DNA from 3 places in the Streptomyces sp. CY-1 genome. Region 3 is predicted to be linked to each of the others. Evidence: riboswitches for the same ligand, from Rfam matches in the RefSeq annotation. Region 3 holds a riboswitch; each other region holds the start of a gene.
What was found. A riboswitch is a leader RNA that binds a small molecule or an ion and turns the genes downstream of it on or off. The one in region 3 is predicted to bind cyclic di-AMP.

Region 1 (2,257 bases), 1.2 Mb from region 3:
GGTGTTCCCTTGGGGGTCCCTGGGGGGGTCCTTGGGGGTCCTTGGGGGTCCTTGGGGGTCCTTGGGGGTCCTTGGGGGTGTTCCTGCGGGGCGGCCCGTCAGGGCGTAAACCGGCGGCCCTGGCGTCAAGGGGGGAGAGAGCGCCAGAGCCGCCGGCGTATCAGGGATTCATCCCGTGCTGGCGCAGCCAGGGCATCGGGTCGATCGGCGAGCCGCCGCCCGGCCGGACCTCGAGGTGGAGGTGCGGGCCGGTCACATTGCCGGTGGCGCCGACGCGGCCGATGACGTCGCCCGCCGTCACCTTGCCCGAGGTGACGACCATCGACGACAGGTGGCAGTACCAGATCTCGGTGCCGTCGCTGAGGGTCAGCACGATGCGGTAGCCGTACGAACCGGCCCAGCCCGCCTGGGTGATGGTGCCGCCGTGCACCGCCTTGGCCGGGGTGCCGGTCGGGGCGGCGAAGTCCTGGCCGGTGTGGTCGGCCGACCAGATGTCGCCCGCTTGGCCGAAACTCGCGGTCAGGGTGTACGAGCCGACGGGGAGGGTGTACGCGGCGGCGAGCCTGGCCTGGCGCTCGGCCGCGGCCTTCTTCTCGGCCGCCTCCTTCGCCCGCTGCTCGGCGGCCTTCTTCTCCGCCTCGGCCTTGGCCTTCCGCTGGGCGGCCACCTCCGCGGCCTGGTCGGACGCCTTCTTCGCGGCGGCCTTCGCCGCGGCGGTGCGGTTGTCCTCGTCCGCCGCGTTCTGCTGGTTCTCGGCCTGCTGGAGGATGCGGGCGCGCAGCGCCTCGCCCGCGTCGGTGGTGCCGCGCTGCTCGTCCGCGCTGGTCAGCCCGGCCTCGGAGAGGGGGGCGGCGGCCGTCTGCGGGTCACTGCTGTCGTCCGACGCCCAGGAGCCGATACCGGGCAGGTCCTTGGCGGCGGGCAGGCTGGCCTTGACCTCATCGGCGACATGGCCGAGATCCGGCATCGAAATGGGCGGCTTGGGACGGTCCTTGGCGCTGGCCATACCGCCCGCACCGACCGCCGCGATCACACCGACCCCGAGGACGGCGCCGCTGCGCGCCATGGTCCCGCCGCGCTGCTTGGCCACGCGGTGCCGGCCGCGTACGGGAGCGATGGACTCCTCGGTGGGGTTCCACTCCTCCCAGGGCTCGGTCTCGAATCCGGCACCCGGGCCCTCGAACGCGTCCCCATCCGCGTCCAGGTACCGATCGTCGGGGGCGAAGTGGCCGTCCCCGGAGCTCATCCCGCCGCCGGCATCGAAGCCGGGGCCGTAGGCGGTGGCGGTCCCCAAACCGCCTCCCCGTGTGCGATACGGGGCCTCGTCCAGGGCAGACCTATTGGACGCCACGGAGGCGCACTCCTTTCCTTCCTTCTCGCCTACCGGGTTAGCTGACGGGTTCGGAGCAGGAAGGTCTCCTACGGGTCACGTTCGACCCGATTCACCCCAAGGTGTTGGTTCCCCGGTTCCCTTGGTGCTGCTGGTGGTGCGGTACTGCCAGTGTGCGTACGGGATTCGGCGACGGCGCACGGTGCCGCCCTTGCGACGGTTGTGACGACCGCGCTGCGTTATCGAACGTTAATAGAGAGCGCGATGTGATTCCAAGCTGTTCTGAGGAATCCGCGCACCTTTGGCATGAACTTAGCGCTCAAGAAGGGACAAATAAGGGCGAGTCAACGCACTGGCCAAGGGTTCGTAAAAACGCATGCGGACCGATCGTGCAGCAATTGTTATGCGGAGGGGGCTCGGTCGACTACGCACCGTATGGACCCGGTCGGCTACGGACGGTGTGGGGGGTCGGCCTCCCCCGTATGGCCCGTGCGGTTCGCATCACCGTCGCCCTGCCCGTTCCCCCGTCCGTTCCCACGGGCCGCGGTCCGGCGGACCGCGAGCAGCGCCATGTCGTCCGATGTCCCGCCGTCCGTATGGCGCTCGACATCGGCCACCAACGCGTCCAGCAGCTCCTGCGGATCGGCGAAGCGACGGCCGCGCAGCCGCTGCTCCGGGTCGTAGAACTCGCCGTCGCGGTCCCGGGCCTCCGTCACCCCGTCCGTGAACAGCAGCAGCGTCTCCCCCTCCGCGAACCCCAGCTCCATCACCCGGTCCGGCCACCCCGCCAACTCCCCCATCCCCACCGGCAGCGCCGACGCCTCCGGCTCCAGGGCGCGCACCGCGCCGTCCTCCTCCATCAGCAGCGGCGCCGGATGGCCGCGATTGATCAGCCGCAGAGTGGAGTCGCCGCGCGGAATTTCGGCC
Region 2 (2,257 bases), 170 kb from region 3:
CCGCCGCCTTGTTGGTGAAGGTGATGGCGAGGATCTGGCCGGGGTGCGTGCCGCGGGCGCCGAGCAGATAGGCGATGCGGTGGGTGAGCACCCGGGTCTTGCCGGAGCCGGCGCCCGCGACGATCAGCAGTGGCGAGCCGGTGTGCTCCACGGCGGCTCTCTGCTGCTCGTTCAACCCCTCGAGCAGGGCGGACGGGTCCACGACGGGCCGCGCCGCGCCGTCCCGATAGTGCGCCTCCCGGGGCACGGGCGCGTCGAAGCCGCCGCTGAAGAGGTGATGCGGCACGTCCTCGGCGCCATCGGGGCCGGGGTGCGCCGAATCCTCGGGCGGCGGCGGTGGCTCCTCGTTCGAAGGAGGCCCGAGGTCCGCCAGGAAGCTGTCGTCAAAGAGGCTGCTCATCGCTCCCCGAGTCTAGGCCGCCCCACTGACAGCCGGTGCCCGAACATCACGAAACGGTTTCGGGCAAAACGGCCACCAGTCTTCACAGGAGCCCCACGTGTTGGCTACCGTCCTGCGTCAGGCGGCCCGGAAGATCCGTCGGCGAACCACGTCGGCACGGGCGGCCTCCGCCGAGTCCGGTACCGCCGTGAGGCGCCCGGAGCCGGGGACCCGACAACGCGACACCGGGGTGAATCGGCCCGAAGCGGCGTGGCACACAAGTGCCGCCCGGACACGGCCGTAGGGCAACCTTCCGTACCGCCCGAACCCGACAGCTAACCCGGTAGGCGGTCCACGGAAGGAGCGCCTCCGTTGGCGTCGCACCGCAAGCCGCGGAGCCGGATACCGGCCCCGCTCACCGGCCACGGCCGCCGTACGGCCGTCGGGTTCACCACGGCCGCCCTCGCATCCGTCACCCTCCTCTCCCAGACGGCCAACGCCGCGCCGGGCGACGACCCCAAGCCGGCCACCCAGTCGATCGACAAGGTCAAGGAGAAGGTCGACACCCTCTACCACCAGGCGGAGAGCGCCACCCAGCGCTACAACGCCGCCAAGGAGCGCGCCGATCAGCAGCGCGCCAAGGTCGACAAGCTGCTGGACTCCGTCGCCCAGCGCACCGAGAAGCTCAACGAGGCGCGGCGCACGCTCGGCGCCTACGCCACCGCCCAGTACCGCGACGGCGGAATGGCCCGCTCGGCCGCGACGCTGCTGTTCTCCAACGATCCGCAGGACGTCTTCGACCAGTCGCATCTGATCGACCGGCTGACCGGTCGGCAGAAGCAGGCCGTCGACGACTTCCAGAAGCAGCAGGCGAGCGCCGCCAAGGAGCGCGGTAAGGCCGGCGAGAGCCTCGCCTCGCTGACCGCGTCGCAGAAGCAGCTCAAGACCCAGAAGAAGACCGTCCAGGACAAGCTGACCGAGGCCCGGCGGCTGCTGGCGAATCTGACCGCCAAGGAGAAGGCGCGACTGGCGGCGATCGAGAAGAAGAAGGCGGAAGAGGCCCGCCGTAAGGCGGCCGCGCTCGCCGAGAAGCAGCGCCAGGAGGCCGCGCGCAAGAAGCAGCAGGAACAGCGGGAGCAGCAGAACGGAGACAGCGGCTCCGGTTCGACGACGCCCTCGGCCCCGGCCAACAGCTCCAAGGCGGCCCAGGCCATCGCCTTCGCGAAGTCGCAGCTCGGCAAGCCGTATGTCTGGGGCGCCACCGGCCCCAGCTCCTTCGACTGCTCAGGGCTGACGCAGGCGGCCTGGAAGTCGGCCGGGATCTCGCTGCCGCGCACCACCTGGGACCAGGTGAAGGTCGGTACGCGCGTCTCGACGTCCGAACTCCAGCCGGGCGATCTGGTCTTCTTCTACGACGACATCAGCCATGTCGGCCTCTACATCGGCGACGGGATGATGATCCACGCGCCGAAGCCGGGCGATGTGGTGAAGAAGGCGCCGATCACCGAGATGCCGATCTACGGGAGCGTGCGGCCCGCGTAGGGCACGCGGGCCGTGTGAAGGACGCGGGGTGAAGGACACGGGGCCGTGCGGGCCCCTGGTGTGCCGCTGCCCGGGGCCGGGGCCCCGGGCAGCGGCATCGTCATGTCATCGGCGCGGGTGCCGCTCACGTGCCGGGCTTGCGCCCGTAGACGTACACGTCGTCGCCGTTCTTCAGCAGGCTCCAGTACTTCTTGGCCTCGCCCGTGCGCATGTTGACGCAGCCGTGGGAACCGGGCGGGGACCATACGCTCCCGGCGATCGAGTGGAACGCCTGACCGCCGTCGAAGAACTGGCTGTAGGGCATGGCGACCTTGTAGAGCGTCGACCAGTGGTTGA
Region 3 (2,257 bases):
CGTGGGGTTGCCTCGCGAGTCGAGGATCTCGCGAGCTACGACGACGTCGATGGACGGCACGAGGTTCTCCTTCGTATGGGTCTGCGGTAGCAGCACGAGCCTAACGGGCCGGGAGGGCTGCACCCCGCGTTCGCCCGCCCCACGAGACAGGGGCGTGACACAAAAAGCCGGATTCCGAATCACATATCAAGATTTCTGGCGAATTGGGCAATGAGGAAGCCCCGGTGGGGCGCGCCATGGGGGCGGCACGCCCGACCGGGGCTCGTCGCTCAGGTGCGCACCGTGGCTCAGCCGAGGTGCAGCTTCTGGCCCGGGTAGATCAGGTCGGCCTTCTCCACGATGTCGTCGTTCAGCTTGAAGAGCTTCTTCCAGCCGCCCTTGACGTGGTGCTCCTTGGCGATCTTGCCGAGGGTGTCGCCGGACTTGACCTTGTACTCGCCGTCACCCTTCTTGATCGGGCCACGGGGCTGCTCACGCGTGGCGCGCTCGGGCGCGGAGTGCGGCTGGGCCTTCGGCTGGGCGGGCTGGGCGGCCGGGGTCGACTTGGTGGAGGCCGAGGGCTGGCCCTGCGAACCGGACGGCGCGGAGGGGGCGGAGGGCGCGGACGGGCTGCCGCCGGAGGTCAGACCCTTGCCGCAGACCGGCCAGGCGCCCTTGCCCTGGCTGCCGAGGACCTTCTCGGCTATCTGGATCTGCTGGCTCTTGCTGGCCTTGTCCGCGGTGGGCGCATAGGCGGTGCCGCCGTACGCGGCCCACGTGGAGCTCGAGAACTGGAGGCCGCCGTAGTAGCCGTTGCCGGTGTTGATCGACCAGTTGCCACCGGCCTCGCACTGCGCGACCTGGTCCCACTGGGAGGTGGTGGCCGCGGAGGCGGAGGTCGCACCGATGAGGGGGGCCGCCACGGCGGCACCGGCGAGACCGGTGAGCGCGGCGATACGGGTGGCCTTGGAGGGACGGCGGTGCTTCCCGTTGGACTTCAGCATCGTTGGTTCGTTTCCTCACCGACGCCTACGAGGTGAGCTGTCGGGTTCGGACGTGAGTTGCCCGGCCGGTCGCGATCGAGGATCGCTCCCGGCTTCACCCCTAGCCGACGAGCCCGTGTCCACAGGCCACTCGGCACCTACCTTGGGTCCCCCGCTCCTGCCTTCGGCGCTGACGCGTCGGATTCCCCCCGACCGCCGGCAGGATTCGGCGTGACGATCGACGGTGCCCGCGGTGGCGAGCGGAAAGACGTTAAACACACCTCCCGAGAACGTTCAAACACCCCAATGGCAGCGAATGAGGCTGTAATTGATCTCACTCGGCCCACATCGGCGCAGGTAGGGCCGGGTGAGGAGAGATCGGACACGAGGTGCGCCCCGGAAATTGTGACGAGATGTATGTCTCACCGGAACCAGATCGGGCAATTCCCCCCGAATCACTGCTCCCTGATGGTGAGGTCAAGTCGCTGACCAGGGATGATCAGGTCGGGGTCGGTTCCGATGAGGTCCTCGTTGCTCTCGTAGAGCCCTTCCCAACCTCGGGACACATTCCGGTCCTCGGCGATGCCTGACAGGTTGTCACCGGGGCGAACAGTGTAATCGTCGGCCGCGGGGCTCCGGTCGCGGTCCGCGGCGCCGCGCGAGGCGTGGCGGCCGGAGGGCTGTCCGTCCGCCGAATCGCCGTCCTCGGCCCGCTTCCCGGCGTCCGGGGTGCCGCGGTGGCGGCCGGAGGGCGAGGGGTCGGCGGAGGGATCCGCCGAGGACCCCTTCGAACCGTCGGACGCCGAGTCGTGCGGGTCATCCGAGGCCGGGTCGTCCGAGGCCGAGCCGTCCGACGTCGGGGTGTCCGAGGCCGAGCCGTCCAGTCCGTCGGGGGACTTGGAGGTGTGGGGGGCCTCCGGCTTACCGGTCGATCCGGACGAATCCGGCTTACCGGCGCTGTCGGACGTCCCCGAACGGTCCGAGTCCTGCGAGGAGGCGCCGTCCCGCTCCCGGTCCCCCGCCTCGCCCCGGCCGGCCCCCTGGTCCGGGCCGGCCGTGTCACCGGGGTTCACATCGGGGGCCCCGGAGCCGTCGGTGAGCCCGGCGCCCAGCGCACAGCTCGGCCAGGCGTCGGGGCCACGGTCGCCGAGGATCGACTGGGCGACGGATATCTGCTGGGAGCGGCTGGCCAGGTCGGGACGCGGGGCGTACCGCGTGCCGCCGTAGTCCTTCCACATGTCGAGGGTGAGCTGGAGTCCGCCGTAGAAGCCGTTGCCCTCGTTGGCGCTCCACAT

Region 1: another riboswitch for cyclic di-AMP. It lies ahead of ACK1X7_RS24495 (M23 family metallopeptidase); the one in region 3 lies ahead of ACK1X7_RS29770 (transglycosylase family protein).
Region 2: another riboswitch for cyclic di-AMP. It lies ahead of ACK1X7_RS28995 (C40 family peptidase); the one in region 3 lies ahead of ACK1X7_RS29770 (transglycosylase family protein).

What each region holds. Positions count from the first base shown of each region.
Region 1 is NZ_CP178393.1:5,704,862-5,707,118, forward strand. It holds gene ACK1X7_RS24495 (M23 family metallopeptidase) at 161-1,351, opposite strand; cyclic di-AMP (ydaO/yuaA leader) riboswitch at 1,363-1,497, opposite strand; gene ACK1X7_RS24500 (PP2C family protein-serine/threonine phosphatase) at 1,780-2,257, opposite strand, start outside.
Region 2 is NZ_CP178393.1:6,738,025-6,740,281, reverse strand. It holds gene pcrA (DNA helicase PcrA) at 1-400, opposite strand, end outside; cyclic di-AMP (ydaO/yuaA leader) riboswitch at 574-744, shown strand; gene ACK1X7_RS28995 (C40 family peptidase) at 752-1,921, shown strand; gene ACK1X7_RS28990 (L,D-transpeptidase) at 2,046-2,257, opposite strand, start outside.
Region 3 is NZ_CP178393.1:6,908,512-6,910,768, reverse strand. It holds gene eno (phosphopyruvate hydratase) at 1-60, opposite strand, end outside; gene ACK1X7_RS29770 (transglycosylase family protein) at 288-983, opposite strand; cyclic di-AMP (ydaO/yuaA leader) riboswitch at 991-1,162, opposite strand; gene ACK1X7_RS29765 (transglycosylase family protein) at 1,418-2,257, opposite strand, start outside.